2 linked regions of the Rubrivirga marina genome follow. The protein of the gene in region 1 interacts with the protein of each later gene in a pairwise test. Links are inferred from orthologs where the notes say so. Each region holds a gene or a part of one and is shown on either strand. Other genes may lie near its edges.

Region 1 (10,907 bases):
GGCGCGCCCGTCGACCTCGTCCTCCTCTTCGCGGGGCCCGAGGCGGCGCGGGCGACGCACGTCCGTCTGCTGGCGCATCTGTCGCGCGTGTTGAGCGCGGCCAAGGTCCGCCATCGCATCGCCGAGGCGGAGACCCCGGAGGCGCTGGTGGCCGCCGTCGTGGAGGCCGAGGCGAACGTGTAGGCCCGTCGGGTCGGATTTCGCAGAGTGCGCGTGTCGACGCGCGCGGTCCCGCCGGACCTTCCGGTCCCATCTGCCCGCCTCCGCATGGCTTATCAGACGATCCGCGGCACGTTCGACGTCCTCCCCGACGCTCACAGCTCGGGCGGCTCCGAGATCCCCGGCTCGTCCGCGTGGCGCCACGTCGAGGGCGTGGTCCGCGGCGTGATGGAGCGGTTCGCGTTCGAGGAGGTCCGGACGCCCGTAATCGAGCCGCTCGAGCTCGTCGCGCGCGGCGTCGGCGGGACGACGGACATCGTGCAGAAGGAGATGTTTACGGTCGAGCGGACGAAGGAGACGTACGTCCTCCGCCCCGAAGTCACGGCGCCGGTCATGCGGGCGTACCTCCAGCACCACCTCGACCAGCGCGGCGGGGCCCAGCGGCTGTACTACCTCGGGCCGTGCTTCCGCGCCGAGCGTCCGCAGAAGGGTCGGTTCCGCCAGTTCCACCAGTTCGGGACCGAGCTCCTCGGTTCCGACGACCCGCGCGCGGACGCCGAGGTCATCGCCAACATGCGGGCGGTCTACGACGCGTTCGGGGTCACGAATACGCGGCTCCGCCTCAACACCCTCGGCGACGCCGCCGACCGCCCGGCCTACCGCGACGCCCTCCGCCAGTACTTCGAGCCCCACGCCGACGTCCTCTCGGACACGTCCCGCCAGCGGCTGGAGACGAACCCGCTCCGGATCCTCGACACGAAGGATCCCGATGAGCGCGCGCTTCTCGCTGACGCACCCAAGCTCCCGGACTTCGTAGGCGACGAAGCTCTCGCCCACTACGAGACGGTCAAGACGCTCCTCGACGGCCTCGGCGTCCCGTACGTCGAGGACCCCCTGCTCGTCCGCGGCCTCGACTACTACACGCGGACTGTGTTCGAGCTGGAGTCCGACGCGCTCGGCGCCCAGGGCGCGTTGTGCGCAGGGGGGCGCTACGACGGGCTCGCGCAGGCCGTGGGGAGCAAGCGTCCGGTGCCGGCGGTCGGCTACGCAGCCGGGATCGAGCGGCTGTTCATTGCCCTCGAGGACGAGGGCTACGCGTTCCCCGCGCCGCCGCGGCCCGACGTCTTCCTCGTCTGCCTCGGTGACGCCGCCGAGGCGGCCGGGTTCGGGATCGCCCAGACGCTCCGCCAGGCCGGCCTCGCCGTCGACTTCGCGCTCGGCGGCCGCTCGATGAAGGCCCAGATGAAGGCCGCCGACCGCTCGCAGGCGGGCTACTCTGTCATCCTCGGGGAGGACGAGCTCGCGCAGGGCGTGGCCCAGGTCCGCGACCTCGGCGAGAGCGAGCAGCGGGCCGTCCCCATCGGCCGGCTGGCGGTCGAGCTCGTCCGCGAGACGGCGGCGTAACCCGTTCGCACCCCGGGGCGTCTCGGCGTCCGCTAGCTTCCCGCGACTCTCCTCCGCCCGATGTACCCCCGGATCAGCGACCTCACGCGCGACCTCTTCGGCTTCGAACTGCCGGTCCCGCTCTACTCGTTCGGCCTCATGGTGGCCGTCGCCATCCTCGTCGCGACGGCCATGACCCGGATCGAGGTCGACCGCCGGTACGCGCTCGGGTGGATGTCGGCCGTCCGCGCGAAGGTGAAGGACGCGAAGGGGCGCGAGAAGGTGGCGCTCACGAGCCCGTCGGCGCTCTTGTGGAACATGGCGCTGATGGCCGGCTTCTTCGGCGTCGTCGGCGCCAAGCTGTTCCACATCATCGACTACTGGGACGAGTTCACGGCCGACCCGCTCGGGATGATCTTTTCCGGGTCCGGGCTGACGGTCTACGGCGGCATCCTGCTCGGCTCCGTCGTCATTCTGTGGTACGCCAAGAAGAAGGGCGTCAGCCGCGCCCACCTCGCCGACGCCGCGGCGCCAGGCCTGCTGTTCGCCTACGGCATCGGGCGGATCGGGTGCTACCTCTCCGGCGACGGTGACTGGGGCGTGTGCTCGCAGCTCGAGGACAAGCCCGGCTGGATTCCGTCGTGGCTGTGGAGCGAGACGTTTCCGCGCAACATGCTCGGGCAGATGGACCCCGTCGTGTACAACGCCACGCAGCGGGGGGCCGAGTGCACGCTCGCCAGCCCCGACGGCGTGTATCCGACGATGCTCTACGAGTTCGCGATGGCGGCCGTGCTCGCCGGCGTCCTCTGGATGCTGCGCAAGAACCCGTTCCAGGCCGGCTGGCTGATCTCGCTCTACCTCGTGTTCGCGGGCCTCGAGCGGTTCCTGATTGAGTTCATCCGCGTCAACCCGGAGGCCGCGTTCGGGATGCCACAGTCGCAGCTGATCTCCATCGGCTTCGTTCTGGCCGGGCTCGTCGGCCTCGCCCTCACGACGCGGCGGCGGACCGACGACACGACGCCCGACGCCGAACCGGCCGCGGCGACCGCCACGGCATGAGGCGCGCGGCCCTCGCCGTCGCGCTCGTGGCCTGCGGCGCTTCCGCCCAGCCGCCTCGGGTCACGTCCGTCGACGTGGCTTCGGCCACCTCGGGCGACGACTCGACCGAGGTGGAGCGAGTCGCCATGCCGGCCTTCGCGTTCCCGTCGCTCGCCGACCCGGCGGTGGTCTACACCCCGGACCGCTTCGCGGGTCGGTTCGTGCTCATCGACTTCTGGGCCTCGTGGTGTGTGCCGTGCCACGCTGAGATCCCGCGCATCGCGGCGGTCCACGAGGCGTTCGGCGACCGGCTCGACGTCCTCAGCGTCTCGCTGGACCTGTACCCGGACGACGCCGAGGCCTTCCGCCAGCGCGTCGCGCCGATGCCGTGGCTCCACGGCTTCGTGGGCGAGGAGTTCGACCACCCGTCCGTGGCGGCCTTCGGCGTCGACCGGCTCCCGGCCGCCGTCCTCCTCGGCCCCGACGGAACGATCCGCGCGCGCGGCGGGGCGCTCCGACGCGACCTCCTCTGGCCGACCATCGAACGTGAGCTCGGCCAGGAGCGACCCGACGCCGATGCACCCTGACCCGCTCGACCTGATCCGCCAGGGTTACGCCGCGCTCGACGCGTGGGAGGCCGGCTTCGGTGCGGTCGAGGCCCACCCCAGCCTCGGCGTCGACGCGGACCGTCTCGGCGCGGCCGTCGAGGAGTACCTCGGGAGATTGACGGCGCCGCCGCGCGGGGAGACGCCGGGGATGTACCCGTTCGGTCACCCGCGCTACGCCGGGCAGATGCTGAAGCCGCCGCACCCGGTCGCGCTCGCGGCCTATGCCATCGCGGCCCGCATCAACCCGAACAACCACGCCCTCGACGGCGGCCCGCCGACGAGCGAGATGGAGAAGGAGGTCGTCGCCGGCCTCGCGGCGATGTTCGGGTTCGCGTCCCCGCTCGGGCACCTCACGGGTGGGGGGACGGTCGCGAACCTCGAAGCGCTGTTCATCGCGCGGGAGGAGACGGGCGGAAAGGCCGTCGCCGTGAGCCGCGAGGGCCACTTCACGCACGCCCGAATGGCCGGTGTCCTGGACGTCGACTGCGCCGTCGTGGCCTCCGACGACGCGGGCCGGATGGACCTCGACGCGCTCGAAGATGTGCTCCGAAGAGGGGACGTCGGCACGGTCGTGCTGACGGCGGCCACGACCGGCCTCGGCGCCGTCGACCCGATCGCGGAGGCCATCCCGTTGTGCCGGCGCTACGGCGCCCGCGTCCACGTCGACGCCGCGTACGGCGGGTTCTTTCGGCTGCTGGCAGACGCCGCCGACGCGCCCGTCGGCTTCCCGGCCGAGCACTTCCGCGCGATCGCCGAGGCGGACTCGGTCGTGGTCGACCCGCACAAGCACGGGCTCCAGCCGTACGGCTGCGGCGCCGTCCTCTTCGCCGACCCGGCCGTCGGGCGGCACTACCGCCACGACTCGCCTTACACCTACTTCACCTCGACCGACCTCCACCTCGGGGAGATCAGCCTGGAGTGCTCGCGCCCCGGGGCCGCCGCCGGCGCGCTCTGGCTCACGTTAAAGGCCCTTCCGCTGGCGTCGGACGACGGGCTCGGCCCGATCCTCGCCGCCGGCCTCCGCGCTGCCCGCGCCTTCTACGGAGAAGTCCGGGCCTCGGAGCACCTCGCGCCGATCCTCGCCCCGGAGACCGACATCGTCGTCTACGCACCCGAGGCGGACACCCTCGACCGGCTCGACGCCCGATCCGCCGCCGTCTTTCAGCAGGCGATGGACGATCCCGACGATCCCGTCTTCGTCGGCCTCTACCGCCTCGGCGCCGACCGTCTTCGCCGTCGGTTCCCGGCCCTCGGCGGCGACGCGCCGGCCGCGCGCGTGCTCCGGAGCGTCCTCATGAAGCCCGAGCACGAGGCCTGGGCGACGCGTCTCGTCGCCCGCCTCGACGGGCTCGCGGGCCCCCTCGGCGGCTGACGGCGGGCCGACAATTGCCCGGGAATGCGTCCGCGGCGGGTTGCGGGGAGGCCGCCCAGCCGGGACTTTGCGATCACCCGATCACCCGATCACCCGATCACCCGATCACCCGATCACCCGATGGCCCACTCCGACTCCCGCACCGACGTCCTCGCCGGCCGGCACCCCGTCCGCGACGCGCTCGACCTCGCCGACGGCCGGATCGAGAAGGTGTACCTCCAGAAGGGCGTCCACGGGAGCGCCATCGACGGGATCCGTCGCGCGGCGAAGGCGGCCGGCGTGCCGGTCCAGATGGTGCCCAAGCCGAAAGTCGACGGCCTCGCGCCCCAGGCCGAGCACCAGGGCGTCGTGGCCGTCGTCGCGCCCGTCGCCTACGCCGACCTCGACGACATGCTGGCCGGCATCGCGCCGACGCTCGACGTGGTCCGCGAGACCAAGCCCGTCCTGATCGCGCTCGATGAGGTCGAGGACCCTCGCAACTTCGGGGCGATCCTTCGGAGCGCCGTCGCCGCCGGCACCGCCGGCGCTGTGGTGCCCGAGCGGCGGATGGCCCCGCTTTCGGCCGTCGCCATCAAGGCGAGCGCCGGGACGGCCCTCCAGATCCCCGTCGCCCGCGTGGCGAACCTCGTCGACGCGATCCAGCAGCTCAAGGAGCGCGGCTACTGGGTCGTCGGTCTGGCCGACGACGCGGAGGGCGACAAGGCCACGACCGTCTGGACGTACGACTGGGACCGGCCCGTCGTGATCGTGGTGGGGAACGAGGGGAGCGGGCTCCGTCCCGGCGTCCGTGCGGCGTGCGACGCCCTCGCGTCGATCCCGATGCGCGGGCCGGTCGAGTCGCTCAACGCGAGCGTCGCCGCCGGGATCGCCCTGTTCGCGGCCGTCAAGGACCGGGACTGACCTCCTCCGCCTCGGCGTCGAGGCGGGCGGAGTCAAAAAAACGGCGGGGTGACCCGAGGCCACCCCGCCGATCCCTCTGTGGGCTGCGGTCCGGAGACCGGGCCCGGTTCTCACCCAACCCTGGGGAGATTCGTCGGACGCGCGGTGGAGGAGGCCGCGTGCCCGGGCGCGCTAGGAGCGGCGCCGGAGGCCGTAGACGATCTTGCGGATCGTGTCGAACTGGAGGTACGGGTGCTGCTCACGGAGCTCCTCGATCGCCTCGTAGGCGGGGACATCCTTGTTCCGCATGGTCTTGAACTGCCTGCGGATCTTATAGTCGCGGACGCCCTTCTCGTTGAGCAACTTGTGCTCTTCGAGCACCTGATAGATCTCGTCGGGGACGAGGTCGCCGAGGGGGTTAAAGTCGGACGTGATCTCCATGGAGACGCGGGGGGCTGTCGGTGTGTCTGCAACGACGGTAGCCACGGGCTCCGGGTCAAACCGAGTGCACTGCCCGAACGGTCGGAAGGCGGGACTGAATGGTTAGAGCCCAGGCTCCGACGGGGGCCGCACGCCCGTCTCGACCCGGGCCCATGACTCGACGTCCACCCATCGGCGCCCCCCTCGTGACCGGAGCCGCCCGACCGCCAACAGCCGGTCCTCGACCTCGAGGTCGCCCGCCTCGGGGAAGACGAGGGCGACCGCGTCGCCCCCCGTTTCGAGCCAGACGTCGTCACCGGGGCCGATCTGCGTCACGGTCCCCTCGAGCGACACCTCGACGCGGCGGCCTCGCACCGAGACCGTGTCGAGCGTCGTCGCCGTGACGTCGGGGAGCGCCACGCGCTCCCGAAACGGGCCCGACTCGCGGATCAGGAGGGCGGCCCCGAGCGCGAGGCCGCCGAGGCCGAGGACGCTGGCCAGGACCGCCTTGCCGCTCACGCCTCGACGGCCTCCGCCTTGTCGATGTCAGCCTCGGTGTGGGTGAGCGCGCTCAGCGACGTGCCCTGGACGGCGACCGCCAGCACGCCGAGGACGCAGTAGAACACGACGCCGGCCGCGTGCACGAGGAGCGCGTAGGTCGCGGCCGGCGTCACGGCCACGCCGAACAGGAGCGTCAGCGCCTGGACCGTCGCGTAGTGGAACGAGCCCGTCCCGCCCGGCGCCGGCAGCGCCATCCCGATCCCGCCGACGGCCATCACGGCCCACGCCTCGACCGGCCCGAGCCCGTACGCGGCGTCCATCCCGAGGAGCCGGAAGGGGAGGTCCGACATCAGCCCGTAGCTGAGCCAGAGGAGGACGGTCGAGAGGATGATCAGGCCGGGGCGGCCCGTCCGCGTGACCGACGCGAGCCCGTCGCGGAACTGCGCGAGGAGCGCCCCGATCCGTCCGCTCCGCCGGAGCAGGAGCCCGACGGCGAGGGCGCCGAGGCCCGCCACCAGCACGACCCCGAGGCCGATCGCCCAGAGCGGGACGGCGAGCGCGCCCACGAGCGTCTCGCGGGCCTGCCCGAGGATGCCGCCCACGCGGTCGCCGTAGAGCAGGAGCACGGACAACAGCGCGATCGCCAGCATGATCACGTCGAGGATCCGCTCGGCGACGACGGTCCCGAGCACGGACGTGAACGGGACGTCCGCCTGGCGCGACACGTTCGCCGTCCGCGCGACCTCGCCGAGGCGGGGCGCCGCGTAGTTGACGAGGTACCCGATGGCCACCGACGCCGACGTGAGCGTGAGCGGCACGCGCTCCGTGCGCCCGGGCAGGGCGTCGATCAGCATCCCCCAGCGCCACGCACGGAGGGCGACCGACGCGAGCCCGACGCCGACGAATGGCACCATCCAGCCCCACTCGCCGTCGGCGAGGGCGTCGGCGACGGCGCCGAGGTCGGCGTTGCGGAGGGCCAGCCACAGGAGGAGGGCGCCCAGGCCGAGGCTCAGGAGGAGCGAGAGGAGGCGTTTGGTCTGGTCCTTCATTCAAGCACGTGGGCGCGGGGCCGCGCACCGGCGGCCCCGCGCCCAACGTCGCTGTGGCGGGAGGGTTCGTCCGTGAGGATCAGCGGAGGTCGACGACCTCGGTGCCCGACGGCGCGTCGAACCGGAACGTCGAGGCGGGCAGCGACACGTTCCGCTGGACGTCGCGGAGGTCGAAGGCGAGCGTCCCGCCGTTCGTGTCGTGGACGCGCACGCGGGTCGGGACGGCGTCGGAGGAGCGGACGTAGAGCGTCGCGTCGCGGACCGACATGCCCGACTGACGGGGCCGGAGCGTCAGCACGTCGTGCTGGACGCCGCCGATCGTGGCCTTCGTGGCGCCGGTCACTCGGAATACCTCGAGGTAGTCCGTGAACAGCTGGCCGACCGAGAAGCCGACGCGCGTGAGCTCGTAGTCCTGGACCACGACCTGCTCGTCGTCGCGGGAGTACGACCACAGCGTGCCGCCGTCGGTGACGAGGACCTGATGTCCGAGGTCGAGCCGGAACGCGTCGCGGCGGACGGAGAGGGTGCCGCGGAGCTGCTGCCCGCCGGCGGTCTGGACGAACGAGGCGCGGAGGGAGGAGAGCGCGCCGTAGCGCTCCTGGAGCCGCTGGGCCACCGCCTCGGGCGTCTGGGCCTGGACCTGTCCAGCGAGGAGGACGGCCGCGAGCAGGGTCAGCAGGCCGAGGGGGCGGAAGGGTACCGAGTGGGTCATGGTGGTGGGGGGAGTGTCCGATAAACGGGGGACTGACGTGGATCGTTCAAGGGGCGTGCCGCGTCCCGGGCTGTGACGGCAACGCCACACATTCGCGACATCCATGGCCCTCACGATCGTCTCCGGTGGACAGAGCGGGGTCGATCGCGCCGCGCTCGACGCGGCGATGGCGCTCGGACTGGACGTCGTCGGCTGGTGCCCCGCACACCGCTGGGCCGAAGACGGGCCGATCCCGGGCCGCTACCCGCTCCGCGAGACGCCCTCCGCCGATCCCGCCGAGCGGACGCGTTGGAACGTCCGCGACAGCGACGCGACGCTCGTGGTCGCCCCGGCCGCGCCGTCGGGCGGCACGGCGCTCACCCTCGAGGTCGCCCATGACCTCGGCCGGCCGCGTCTTGTGGTCCCGCCCGACCCCGACCGCCTCGGTGAGGCCGCGGACTGGGCCGCCCACGTGGTGCCCGAGGCGGGCCGGCTCAACGTAGCGGGGCCGCGCGAGAGCGAGGCGCCGGGCGTGTACGTTGCCGCCCGCGCGTGGCTGACCGACCTCTTCACGCGGCTCCGTCAGCGCTGACGAGGCGCCCGGATGGTCAACGACCGCGAGTCGCGGTCGAACCGGAATTCGACGTCGGCCTCTCCCAATCGACCCGTCGACCGGACCTGGTCCGCCGTGTAGAACCCGTCCGCGCCTGGAGGTCCGAGCTCGGCCCGCATGCCGTCGGCCATGCGGTCGAAGTCGTCGTACGCCATCGGGGCGGCGACGGCGTCGAGCGCTGCGAGCACGCCGCCCCGCACGTGGACGTAGATCGCCGACACGTCGCGGTCGCCCCCTCGCCAGAGCAGCGTGCCGGCCTTGCCGACGACGTGCCCCGAGTCCGGCGCCGCGAGCCCGACCTTCGCCTCGCTCCACGGACGCCCGAGGAGCGGGAGTACCGTGTCGGGGTCGAACTCGGACGCCTGAGCGAGCGCCGGGGTCGTAAGGACAGCGAAGAGGAGGAGCCAGCGCATCGATTCCGGGGGCGAGGCTCCGAAGCTACTCGCCGTCGACGAACCGCTCACCGCGGCGACGGAGGCCCCGGCCGAGGCGCTCTTCGTAGAGGTCCTCGCCATTGCGGAGGCGCCGGTACGCCGTCCACAGCACGAGCCCGACGAGCAGGGCGCCGCCCAGCGTCACGGCGAGCACCGGGAGCCAGTACGAGTGGTCGAACGCGCCCTGCACCCAGTCCGGCTGCTTCAGGCGGACGTCGGGGTTCGCCCAGGCAGCCCACCCGAGGTAGGCGCCCGCAGCGACGAGGAAGCCGACGACCGCACCGATGGCGAGTCGTAGGAGCCGGACGCCGAGGCTCGTCTCGTTCATGACGCGGCGGGGCGGACGGGGACGCCGGCCTCGGCGAGGTGCGCCTTGGCCTCGGCGACCGTGACCTCGCGGAAGTGGAACATCGAGGCGGCGAGGACGGCGTCGGCGCGGCCCTCCGTGAGCCCCTCGGCGAGGTGGTCGAGCGTGCCGGCCCCACCCGACGCGATGACCGGCACGTCCACGACGGCGTCGAGCGCGCGGAGGAGGTCGAGGTCGTAGCCGATCTTCGTCCCGTCGCGGTCCATGCTCGTCACCAGCAGCTCGCCGGCGCCGAGGCGGGCGCCCTCGGCGGCCCACGCCACGGCGTCCCGGCCCGTTGGCTTCCGGCCGCCGTGCGTAAACACCTCCCAGCCGCTCGCCGTCGTGCCGGTCCGCTTCGCGTCGATGGCGAGCACGACGCACTGGGCGCCGAACGCGTCGGCCGCGCGCGTCAGGAGGTCGGGGTCGGCGAGCGCGGCCGAGTTGATGGCCACCTTGTCCGCCCCCGCCTCGAGCAGGTTGCGGACGTCCTCGACGGTGCGGACCCCGCCGCCGACCGTCAGCGGGATGAACACCTCGTCGGCCGCACGGCGGATCGTGTCGTAGAGCGTCGCCCGCCCCTCGTGCGTTGCCGTGATGTCGAGGAACACGACCTCGTCGGCGCCAGAGGCGTCGTAGAACCGGGCCTGCTCGACCGGGTCGCCGGCGTCGACGAGGTCGACGAACTGGACGCCCTTCACGACGCGCCCGTCGTGGATGTCGAGGCAGGGGACGATGCGCTTGGCAAGCATGGGAATGGGAACTGGAGAGGCGGGGACGGGCAGAACGCGGGGCAATGGATCTGCCATGCCCCGGTGCCCGTCTCCCTATTTGCCCTTCAACGCCAGCCGGGCCGTGGAGAAGCGCTCGAGGTCGACCTCGTTCTTGCGGTGCCAGCACCAGAACTGCTGGCAGGGGAATCGATTCTCGTAGAGCGCGCGCCCCACGATGACGGAATCGACGCCCGAGGCCTCGACGGCTTGGAGCGCCAGGAGGTCCTTGTAGTCGCCGACGCCGCCGGAGGCCGTGAGGTGGGCCTTGTCGAGCTGCTCCGCGAGCTCCCGGTACGCCTCAATGTTGGGGCCTTCGAGCGTCCCGTCGCGGCTGATGTCGGTGTAGACGAACCGGCGGACGCCGCGGCGCTCCATGTCGAGCGCGAGGTCGACGGCGTCGACGCCGGACCCGGCCTCCCAGCCCTCCGTCATCACCTCGCCGTCGTGCGCGTCGATCCCGACGACCACGCGGCTAGCGCCGAACCGCTCGATCACCTCGCTCACGAGGTCTGGATCGCGGACGGCCGCCGTGCCCATCACGACGCGGTAGACGCCGAGGTCAAGCATCGCCTGGACATCGTCGAGGGTCCGGATGCCACCGCCGACCTGGACCGGGACGTCGAGCGTCTCGGCGATCTGGG
Region 2 (10,720 bases), 1.4 Mb from region 1 along the record:
GCGACGCTGGCGACCGTCCACCCGTGGCTCCGGATCGTCCCCGTCCGCCTCGACGACGCCGCGGGCCGGCCCGGGCGGGCCCGCCAGATCGCAGCGGACGCGGCGTGCACGCGGCTCCTCGCCGCTGGCGACCCGGACGGGCTCGTGGTCCCGCTCGACCTCGACGCGCGGCCCGCGCCCGACGCCCTCGCCCGGGTGCTGGCCGCGGCCGAGGGGGGCGCCGACGCCATCCGCGACCGGCCGGCGGCGGAGTCCAGGGCGCTGTGCGTCGTCGGCACCGATGTGCCGGCCGAGGACGCGCTGGCCGCCGTCACGGCCCGGGCCTACGCCTGGGTCGGCGGCCTCGCGACGGACGCGACGACCGACGAACTGGCGAATGCGGTCTCAGACGCGGGTGGCCTCGTGGCCGACGCCGTCGCCCCCGAGGGGGGCGCGCTCGACCGGGAGAAAGCGCCGAGGGCCCGCCCTGCGATCGCGAGCTAAGCCACGCGCCCCGACGACCCGGCCTCAACGACCTCGACGTCCGGCCAGCGCGCCTCGATCAGCCGGCCGAGGTGGCGGAGCCCCCACGCCTCGGCCCGTTCTTGGCCGACGGCGAGCGCGCGGACCCCACACCGGTGGACGGCCTCGCGCGCCGGTCCGCGGATCTGGCCCGTCACGTACAGCCCGGCGCCACGCTCGGCCGCCGCCTCCACCAACTCCGCCGTCATCGCGCCGACCAGCGCGATGGCATCGGTGGACCCCGGCCCATCGCCCAGAGCCTCGTCGGTCCCGCCAAACTCGGCCGCGACGCGGTCCACGAGAGGGTCGAGGCGGCCCGCCTCGGTGAGCCTCCCGACGAACCCGATGGCGTTGCCGTCGCGGCGGAGCGGCTCGTCATCCGCAACGAGACCGAGGGCCGTCGCCAGGTCGGGGTTGAGGCCGGTCGAGAACCGGTCGTCGAGCGCGCGGTGGGCGGCGAGCACGCCGACGCCGTCGGGCCAGCGCGCCGGCCAGAGCCCGAACGGCCGGTGGAGCAGGACGGCGTCGAAGGCCGCGGCCCAGTCGTACGGCGGGCGGCCCGGCTCGAGGCGGAGGCCGAGGCGGCGGACCTCGCGGTCGGAGGCGAGCCAGACGCCGGCCGGGTCGCCCTCGGCGTGGTAGCGGGCGCGGTCGAGCGGCCCGGCGAGGTGGTCGGCGAGGTCGTGAACGGTCGGCACCGCGACGGGACGCGCCGGCGCGGGCGGGGATCCGGGAGAACGACGCGCCGGAGCCGGCGTTGGCGTCGCATGGACGCGCCCGACTTTTCCGACCTCCTCCCCGCCGAGACCGACTCGGCCGAGGCTACCCGCGCGCTCGGCCGCCGGCTGGCGGAGCGCCTCGAGCCCGGCGACGTCGTCGCGCTCTCCGGCGACCTCGGCGCCGGCAAGACGCACCTCGCGCATGGCGTCGCCGACGGGCTCGGCCTCGACGGCGACGCCGTGACCTCGCCGACGTTCGCGCTCGTCCAGGAGCACGGCGACGGCGCGCTCCTCCACCTCGACCTCTACCGGGTCGAGAGCGAGGCCGAGGCGGGCCGGCTCGGCCTCGGCGAGTTGCTCGACGGCGACGCCGTCGCCCTCGTCGAATGGCCTGAGCGGGCGGGCGGCTGGCTCCCGGCGCGGACCGTCTGGCTCCGCCTCGCTCACCTCGGCGGCGACCGGCGGCGGATCGAGGCCGTCGAGCGCTGATCGGGCGAACCCGTCCGCAGTGGGCGGGTTAGAGCCCGTGCCGACATTTTCGCTTCCATCGGCGCCCAGGTCTCGTTTTCTTAATGGATCGGCCCTCCTGCCCCTCTCCGCCGATCCCCTCTCGCCTCTCCTCTCGGCCCGCTTTGCGGGCCGCGCCCCGTCCCCCATGAACATCGCAGCCCTCGAGCAGAAGAAGGTCTCGGAGCTCTACGAGATCGCGCGGCGACTCGGGATCGAGGGCTACGCCGACCTCCGCCGCCGCGACCTGATCTACGAGATCCTCGGCGCCCAGGCCGACGTCGAGTCCGACGACGGCGACGACGACGACGAGGAGCGTACTACCGTCAGCGACCGGCCGGCGATGCGGTCCCGGACCGCCGCGCGACGGTCCGAGGCCGAGACGCCGCGCCGCGAGGCCCGCCGCCGCCGCGCACCGCGCGTCCGCCAGCCCATCGCGGCGAGCTGGCCGGACTACATGCACGGGTTCGACCCATACGCGATGACGCTGGAGGGCCTCATCCGCAAAACGGGCATTCTCGAGATCCTCCCCGACGGGTACGGCTTCCTCCGGTCGGCCGAGTACAGCTACCTCCCCTCGCCCGACGACATCTACGTCAGCCCGAGCCAGATCAAGCGGTTCTCGCTCCGCGTCGGCGACACGGTCGACGGACAGGTCCGGCCGCCGAAGGAGGGCGAGCGGTTCTTCGCCCTCATCCGCGTCCACTCGATCAACGGGCGCTCGCCGGAGGCCTTCGACGAGCGGCTCAGCTTCGACTTCCTTACGCCGGCCTACCCCGACGAGCAGCTCACGCTCGAGACCGAGCCCGACGAGCTCTCGACGCGCATCATCGACCTGTTCGCGCCGATCGGGAAGGGCCAGCGCGGGCTCATCGTGGCCCCGCCGAAGTCGGGCAAGACGGTGCTCCTGCAGAAGATCGCGCGGGGGATCGTCCGGAACGAGCCGGACGCGACGGTCATCGTGCTCCTCATCGACGAGCGGCCCGAGGAGGTCACGGACTTCGAGCGGACCGTGCCGGCGGCCGAGATCGTGGCCTCGACGTTCGACGAGTCGCCCGAGCGCCAGATCCACATCGCCGACCTCGTGCTCGAGAAGGCCAAGCGGCTCGTCGAGGCGGGGCAGGACGTCGTGGTCCTCCTCGACTCGATCACGCGCCTCGCGCGGGCCCACAACGCGGCCGTCGAGACCAGCAACCGGACGATGTCAGGCGGCCTCGACGCCAGCGCGCTGCGGGGCCCGAAGCGGCTCTTCGGCGCGGCCCGGGCCGTCGAGGAAGGCGGCTCGCTGACGGTCATCGCGACGGCCCTCGTCGACACGGGCTCGCGCATGGACGACGTCATCTTCGAGGAGTTCAAGGGGACCGGCAACATGGAGCTCGTCCTCTCGCGCGACCTCGCCGACCGCCGGACGTTCCCGGCCATCGACCTCGTCGCTTCGGGCACGCGCCGCGAGGAGATCCTCCTCCCCCAGGACCGCCTCGCCCGCATCTGGGTCCTCCGGCAGCTCCTCGCCGACCAGGGCCCGACCGACGCCATGACGTTCCTCCTCGACAAGATGCGCGGGACGGACGGCAACGAGGCGTTCCTCGAGACGATGAACAGCTAGGAGGGATCGGGGGCTACGGGATCGAGGCATGAGCTCCCCGCGTCCCCCATCTCGCACCCCGCCCTCTTCCCCTTGAAAGCAGTTCTCCTCGACATGGACGGCGTCCTCGTGGACGTCCGCGGCTCGTACCGGCGGGCCATCACCGAGACCGTGGCCCACTTCGCTGGCGAGGGCCCCACGCCCGAGCAGATCCAGGCCAAGAAGGACGCCGGCGGGTTCAACAACGACTGGGTGCTGAGCGAGGCGTTCGTCCGTGAGGCCGGCGTCGCCGAGGCCGACGCGCCGTTCGAGGCGATCAAGGACCGGTTCAACCAGATCTACCAGGGCACGAAGTACGACGGGCTCATCGCGACCGAGCCGCCGGCCATCCAGACGTCGACGTTGGAGGACCTCGTCCAGCGCTACAAGCTGGCGCTCGTGACCGGCCGCCCCGAGGCCGACGCCCTCTGGACGCTCCGACGGTTCGAGTGGCACGGCCACATCCCGGTCGTGGTGGGGATGGACCGGCAGGCCGGCCGCGAAAAGCCGGACCCCTACGGCCTCGAGCTCGCCCTCGCCGACCTCGGCGTCGAGGCGGAGGAGGCCGTCTACGCCGGCGACACCGTCGACGACATGCGCGCGGCGGTCGCGGCCGGCTGCGTGGCGGTCGGCGTGGTGCCCCCCGGCCTCGACGTGCTCGAGCACGGGCGGACGCTGATGGGCGCCGGCGCCCGCGTCGTCCTCTCGACGCCCGACACCCTCCCGGCGCTCCTGGCGACGTTCGACTCCGGCGACACGAGCGAGTAGCGCAGGCCCGGCTACGGCGCCCCCGTCTCGCCCGCGACCACGCCCGCCTCGGCGGGTTCCGCGACGGGCTCCGGCTCGGGGTCCACGGCCTGCTCGGTCGGCTCCGGGAGCCACCTCCACACGAGCGCGGCCATCGCCAGGACCACGACGGCCGAGAGCGTCGTGGTCGCCGCGTAGCCGACCTCCGCGTACAGGACGCCCGCGACCGCGGCCCCGACGCCCGTCCCGATCTGCCCCACCGCGATCGTGAGCGAGAGGAACGCCCCGCGCTGGCGGCTCGGCACGAGCGCCGTCAGGAGCGCCTGGAGCGGGGCCATCCGCAGCGCGAAGAGGCCCATGATGGCGACGTAGATCGGGTACGCCGCCCACCGCTCGGTCACGACGTAGGGCACCGCGGCCGTGACGACGGCCAGCCCGAGGCAGGACGTGAGGATCAGGGGCTTCCGCCCGACGGCGTCGGAGAGCGTCCCGGCCTGCGGCCCGACGACGACGCTCACGAGGCCGCCCACGAGGAACAGCGTCGCGATAAAGTCGAGCGGGAGGCCGAACACCGTGAGCGGCTCGCCGAACGGCGCGACCTCCATCGCGAACCGGGCCGTCAGCCACTGCGGGAGGTAGACGATGAGGAGGCTCAGCCCGAAGTACATCAGGAAGTACGTCGCCGCGGCGGCGGCCGTCCCGCCCGTCCCGCGGAGGAGCTCGGCGTACTGGCGGAGCGCGCCGCGGACCGTCGGCCGCTCCTCCGAGAGCTGGACGTCGGGCTGGGGCACGACGGTCAGGATGAGGACGAACGCGACGGCCATGACCCCAGCGAAGGCCACGAACGGCATCCGGAATCCGAACGCGACCGCCAGCGCACGCCCCAGCGGGATCCCGATGACGAGCCCGAACGGGACGCCGCTCATGACCCAACCCGTGGCCCACCCCCGCTTCTCGTACGGAAACGCGTCGCCGACGTAGCTCACGGCCGCGCCCGAGAGCATCCCGCCGCCGGCGCCGGCCAGCACGCGCATGACGAGGAGGGCCTCGAATGTGTCGGCCCACCCGTGGAGCGCGAGGGCGACCACGAGCGCGCCGGACCCCATCAGGAGGACGCGTCGCCGCCCGACTCGGTCGGAGATCGGCCCCATCACGAGGGCGGCCAGGGCCAGGACCCACGAGTACACCGACACGAGCAGCCCCAACGGCCCTGTCCCCACGCCCAGCGCCTCGCCGATGAGCGGAAGGATGGGCGTGATGATGATGGTCTGGCTGGCCGCCGTAAAGACGAGGAGCCAGAGGGCGAACAGCGTCGCCGTCGTGCGGAGCGAGGAGTGGGTCAGAGGCGTCCGTTGCAACAGGGATCTACTGGACGGCGGCGCCCGCCGAAAGGTTCGGCCTAGCGGGACGTCGGACCGCCGACGCTCTGGGACGAGGCGCCTCGCCTTCCGCTGCCTCGGCGCGTTCGCGGACGGACCGAGGCGGGCTGGTCTCTCGTCACCGCGCCACTCCCTGCCATCGAGCGAAGCGACCTGGGAGGGACGGCGGCGCCGAGGATCGCGTGTCGGAAGGTGGGGCCGCCGGGTGCGCGTCGAGCGGATGGAGTCGACGAGACCTCCGTCTGCCACGGCCGGGCTCCGCTCAGGACGCGAGAGACACGGCGCGCGACGGCCCTCCCCGCCTCGGCGCCGAGGTGGGAGGGTCCGCTCCGGCTCGCCGACCACGCGCGACCTCCGTTCGGGAGTGGGCGGGGTGGAGCGGCGGTCCGAACCGGCGTGCGAACCCGAGAGTTCGGCGGCGCTTCATGGAACTCGGGGGGGCGTAATGCTGCGATAACGGGCGGGTAAACGCGACGTAACGAGCGCCCGCTAGTGTGGGGGTCGACGGGCTCAGGGGCTCCCCACCGCCCCCGCCATTCTCTGCTTTCGCTCGGCCGCGCCGAGACTCCCACACCCCCTCCCCATGTCGTTCTGGACCTCCCGCGCGTCGCGGGCCTCGGAGCACGCCCGACGGGCCGCTGCTCTCGTCGCGTTCCTCCTCCCCAGCCTCGCGCTCGCGCAGACCGGGACCCTCTCCGGTACCGTCGTCGACGGCGACTTCGGCGGCGGCCTGCCCGGCGCCAGCGTCCTCGTCGTCGAGCAGGGCACCGGCGCCGCCACCGAGGTCGACGGGAACTACCGGATCGACCGGCTCCCGGTCGGGACGTACACCGTCCGGTACTCGTTCGTCGGCTACGCCACGCAGGTCGTCAACAACGTCCAGATCGAGGCCGGGGCGCCGACCCAGATCAACGTCACGCTGACGACCGACGCCCTGCTCGAGGAGGTCGTCGTCGAGGCCGAGGAGATCATCGCGACGAACAGCGAGGTCGGGCTCCTCCGCGTCCGGGCGCGGGCCGCGCAGGTGAGCGACGCCATCTCGGCCGAGACGATCTCGCAGAGCGGGGCCTCCGACGCCGGCGACGCCATGGAGCGCGTGACGGGCGCGAGCGTCCAGGGCGGGCAGTACGTGTTCGTCCGCGGCCTCGGCGACCGCTACGCCAACACGCAGCTCAACGGGGCCGTCCTCCCGACCGCCGACCCCGACCGCCGCGCGGTCCAGTTCGACCTGTTCCCGGCCGGCTTCCTGGAGAACATCGTCACGCTGAAGACCTTCACGCCGGACAAGCCGGGCAGCTTCTCCGGCGGCCTCGTCGACATCACGACGCGGTCGTTCCCGGACGCGTTCACGTCGTCGTTCTCGGTCTCGACCGGGTTCTCGACCGAGGCCGTCCCGGGCGACGCGATCGTCATCGACCCGGTCCAGGGGAGCAGCCTGTTCCGGTTCGGCGCCGGCGACCTCGCCGTGCCGGGCCTCCTCGCGGACACGCCGCGGGACCAGTTCATCCGCCCGACGACGCGGCTCGACGGCCCGGGCGGCCCGGGCACCGGCCCGCTCGTCCGGCAGGACGCCGCGGCCTCGCAGCGCCTCGACGACCTCTCGAACGCCCTCACGCCGATGGTGGCCCCGACGCAGGGGACGGTCCCTTTCACGGGCAGCGTCTCGCTCTCGATCGGCGACCGCGTGCCCGTCGGGCGGAACGCCGTCGGCTACATCGTCGGGCTCACGGCCGACCAGGGCGTCAGCGCCTACGACGGCGGGACGCTCGCGCGCCTCGACCTCACGGGCCGCGACGCCACGACCGGCCAGGTCGCCGTCGACACGACGCAGTTCCGGACGGACCAGCGGGCCACGCAGTCGGCCCAGGTCGGCGGCATCGCCAACCTCGCCGTCCAGCTCGGCAGCTACAACGAGGTCGCGCTCAACACGCTCTTCAGCCACATCACGGAGAGCCAGGCGCGGACGCTCGCCGGCGTCGACAACGTCCTGTCCGCCGGCACGCCGGTCACCGACATCGTCACGGGCTACACCGAGCGGACGCTCGGCTCGGCCCAGCTCCGCGGCGAGCACGCGCTCCCGGCCCTCGGCAACCTCGAGGTCGACTGGCGGGCCAACCTCTCGCGGACGCAGCTCGACCAGCCCGACCTCCGTCAAGCGGCCATCCGCTCGAACGTGAGCGTCGACGAGGACGGGAACGAGACGACGTCGTACGCGCTCGTCGGCACGCCGCCGGGCCCGCAGCGCTACTTCCGCGACCTCGAGGAGACGCTTGGCAGCGGCGCGCTCGACCTCTCGCTCCCGTTCCGGGCCTTCGGCAACGGCGCGCAGCTCAAGGTCGGCGGGCTCGTCGAGCGGACCGACCGGGCCTACGGCGAGCGGTTCTTCTTCTACGAGCTCGACCGCGGCGTGGCGCTCGGGGGCACCGACGGAGACGCGCTCGCGACCTACCTCGGCCCCGACAACGTCGGCGTGATCGGCACGCGAACGAACTCGGCCGGCGAGGTCACGCAGTACGAGTTCGGCCACTACCTCATCGACGCGACGCGCGACCAGAACCAGTACGACGGGACGTTCGACGTGGCCGCCGGCTACGGGATGGTCGAGGTCGGGCTCGGCCGGCTCCGCCTCATCGCGGGCGCCCGCTACGAGGGCTCCCGGCTCCTCGTGGCCTCCCAGGCCCTCGCCACCGCCGACACTCCGGCCGACTCGGTCGTGACCGTCGACGGGACGGCCTTCCTCGGGACCGACCGGAGCTACAACGACGTGCTCCCGTCGCTCAACCTCGTCTACGGGCTCAGCGACGCGATGAACCTCCGGGCCGCCGCGACGCGGACGCTCGCCCGCCCGACGTTCCGCGAGATCGCTCCGGTCACGACCTACGACTTCACGTCCGACGGCGCGCTCCAGGGCAACCCGGCCCTCGAGCGGACGCTCATCACGAACCTCGACCTCCGCTGGGAGTGGTTCAACCAGCCCGGCGGCATCCTCGCCGCGAGCGCCTACTACAAGCGGCTCGACAACCCCATCGAGCGGATCATCACGGACCCCGAGAACGGCGCGACGTCGTACGCCAACGTCGACGCGGCCGACGTCTTCGGGGCCGAGTTCGAGGCCCGCCAGCGGCTCGGGACGTTCGGCCTCGGCGGCGTGCTCGGCGAGCGGCTCTCGCTGGGCGCCAACCTCTCGCTGACCCAGTCGAGCATATCGATCACGGGCCGCGAGTTGGCCGCCCGCCGCGAGCTCGACCCCTCGGCGCCCGACACGCGCGACCTCCAGGGCCAGAGCCCCTACCTCCTCAACGCGAACCTGAGCTACGACGACCCGCTCCGCGGGACCTCGGCCGGCGTGTTCTTCAACGTGGCCGGGCCGCGGCTGTCGCGCGTCGGCAACCCGCTCCCGGACGTCTACGAGCGGCCGGCGCCCCAGCTCGACCTCACCGCCTCGCAGCAGGTCTTCGGAGCGTTCACGCTCAAGGGCTCGATCAAGAACGTCCTCGGCTCGGACTATCTCGAGGCCTACGACGTGAGCGGGTTCGACCTCGGCGGGCCCTCCGAGGTCGCCCCGTTCCTCCGCTACGCCCGCGGGACCCAGTTCTCGCTCGGCATCTCGGTCAACCCCTCGTTCGGGGTCGGCGCGCCGGCGTCCATCCCGGCGCCCGGTTCGTCCGCCTCCCCCATCGGCACCGGCACGGCGTCGGGCGACTAGCCCGACGTCCGCCTCCTCTCTCACCCCCCACCCCTCCCCCATGTATCGCTTCGCTACGGCCCTGCTCGCCCTGCTCCTCGCGGGGCCCGCGTTCGCTCAGGCCCCGACCGTCACGGTCTCGTCCGACATCTCGACCGACACGCAGTGGTCGGCCAGTGAGGTCTACCTCCTCGACGGCCTCATCTACGTCCGCCCCGGCGCGACGCTGACCATCGAGGCCGGCACCATCATCAAGGGCCGGGCGATCCCGAGCGCCGCCACCGGAGACCTCGCCTCCGGCCTCGTCGTCATGGTCGACGGCAACATCGAGGCGAACGGGCGCGCCGACGCCCCGATCATCTTCACGGCCGAGGCCGACAACGTCGACGACCCGTCCGACCTCGGGCCCGACGACCGCGCCGAGTGGGGCGGGCTCATCGTCCTGGGCCGGGCCACGACCAACTCGACCCCGGCCATCAACAACGTCGAGGGCGTCCCGGCCAGCGACGACACGCGCTTCGGCTGCGACGGCACGACGTTCCAGTGTGACGACGCGGACGACTCGGGCACGCTCCGCTACGTCTCGGTCCGCCACGCCGGCTTCGGGTTCGAGACCGACTCCGAGATCAACGGGATGACGTTCGGCGCCGTCGGCTCGGGCACGACCATCGAGTACGTCGAGGTCTTCGCCAACTCGGACGACGCCTTCGAGTTCTTCGGCGGGACGGCTCAGGCCCGGTACCTCGTCGGCGCCTTCAACGGCGACGACACGTTCGACACCGACCGCGGCTTCCGGGGCAAGTTCCAGTTCGGCCTCTCGATCAACAACCCGGGCAACGACGCCGGGCGCTGCTTCGAGAACGACGGCGGCGTCTCGAGCCTCGGCGGCGAGGACGCCACCCCGTACTCGGTCCCGGTCTACTCGAACATCACGTGCATCGGGGCCGGCGAGGACGCCGACGACACCCAGCTCGGCGAGGAGCTCAACTCGGCGGCCCTGCAGCTCCGCGACAACACCGGCGGCCGGATCTACAACTCGATCTTCGTCGACTTCCCCGGCTCGGCGCTCGACCTCGAGGCGCTCTCGTCGGGAGAGGACACCGAGAACCGGTTCGGCACGAACACCGAGGGGACCGACGACCTCATCATCGCCAACAACATCTTCTTCGGGTTCGGCGCCGGGAGCACGTTCGCCGACCTCGTCAACGACGACTCGGACAACTCGCCGGCCCGCCAGCAGGCCATCGAGGCCGCCCTCGCCGGCTCGAACACGATCGCCGACCCGTCGCTCGCCAACGTCGACCGGGAGATGGGCTTCGACCCGCGCCCGCTCGGGAGCAGCGTGGCCGCTGCCGGCGCCCTCTTCGAGGGCAACGCCCTCGACGGCGACGACTTCTTCGAGGTCGTCGACTACCGCGGCGCCTTCGCGCCGACGAGCGGGACCGGCGACGCCTCGACGCCGACGTGGCTCGGCGGCTGGACGGCGCTCTACCAGAACGGCATCCTCTCGGGCCCGGCCGTCGCCAACGAGGACGCGCCCGAGGCGGGCCTCGCCCTC

Evidence for each region.
Region 2: the proteins of rlmB (region 1) and tsaE interact in binary tests that used the Escherichia coli proteins (3 or more experiments, as listed by UniProt). The link is inferred for Rubrivirga marina from one-to-one orthologs.

Annotation. Positions count from the first base shown.
Region 1 is NZ_MQWD01000001.1:2,624,786-2,635,692, forward strand. The notes cover bases 3,620-6,570. They hold rlmB (23S rRNA (guanosine(2251)-2'-O)-methyltransferase RlmB), read left to right. Parts: upstream 3,620-4,680; coding sequence 4,681-5,460; downstream 5,461-6,570. Other genes in these bases: BSZ37_RS10860 (pyridoxal phosphate-dependent decarboxylase family protein), read left to right, coding at 3,620-4,560; BSZ37_RS10870 (hypothetical protein), read right to left, coding at 5,632-5,880; BSZ37_RS10875 (hypothetical protein), read right to left, coding at 5,983-6,378; BSZ37_RS10880 (lysylphosphatidylglycerol synthase transmembrane domain-containing protein), read right to left, coding at 6,375-6,570. Also shown: BSZ37_RS10840 (PTS sugar transporter subunit IIA), read left to right, coding at 1-183; hisS (histidine--tRNA ligase), read left to right, coding at 268-1,563; BSZ37_RS10850 (prolipoprotein diacylglyceryl transferase), read left to right, coding at 1,624-2,601; BSZ37_RS10855 (TlpA family protein disulfide reductase), read left to right, coding at 2,598-3,167; more of BSZ37_RS10860, read left to right, coding at 3,157-3,619; more of BSZ37_RS10880, read right to left, coding at 6,571-7,409; BSZ37_RS10885 (LolA family protein), read right to left, coding at 7,489-8,121; BSZ37_RS10890 (putative molybdenum carrier protein), read left to right, coding at 8,225-8,692; BSZ37_RS10895 (hypothetical protein), read right to left, coding at 8,683-9,126; BSZ37_RS10900 (hypothetical protein), read right to left, coding at 9,152-9,475; imidazole glycerol phosphate synthase subunit HisF, read right to left, coding at 9,472-10,245; hisA (1-(5-phosphoribosyl)-5-[(5-phosphoribosylamino)methylideneamino]imidazole-4-carboxamide isomerase), read right to left, coding at 10,321-10,907. UniProt on the Escherichia coli protein: Specifically methylates the ribose of guanosine 2251 in 23S rRNA.
Region 2 is NZ_MQWD01000001.1:1,185,348-1,196,067, reverse strand. The notes cover bases 225-2,988. They hold tsaE (tRNA (adenosine(37)-N6)-threonylcarbamoyltransferase complex ATPase subunit type 1 TsaE), read left to right. Parts: upstream 225-1,268; coding sequence 1,269-1,709; downstream 1,710-2,988. Other genes in these bases: rho (transcription termination factor Rho), read left to right, coding at 1,876-2,988; BSZ37_RS04955 (Nif3-like dinuclear metal center hexameric protein), read right to left, coding at 480-1,199; BSZ37_RS04960 (hypothetical protein), read left to right, coding at 225-483. In the rest of the region: more of BSZ37_RS04960, read left to right, coding at 1-224; more of rho, read left to right, coding at 2,989-3,333; BSZ37_RS04940 (TIGR01548 family HAD-type hydrolase), read left to right, coding at 3,406-4,119; BSZ37_RS04935 (MFS transporter), read right to left, coding at 4,131-5,456; BSZ37_RS04930 (TonB-dependent receptor), read left to right, coding at 6,061-9,183; BSZ37_RS04925 (T9SS type A sorting domain-containing protein), read left to right, coding at 9,224-10,720. UniProt on the Escherichia coli protein: Required for the formation of a threonylcarbamoyl group on adenosine at position 37 (t(6)A37) in tRNAs that read codons beginning with adenine.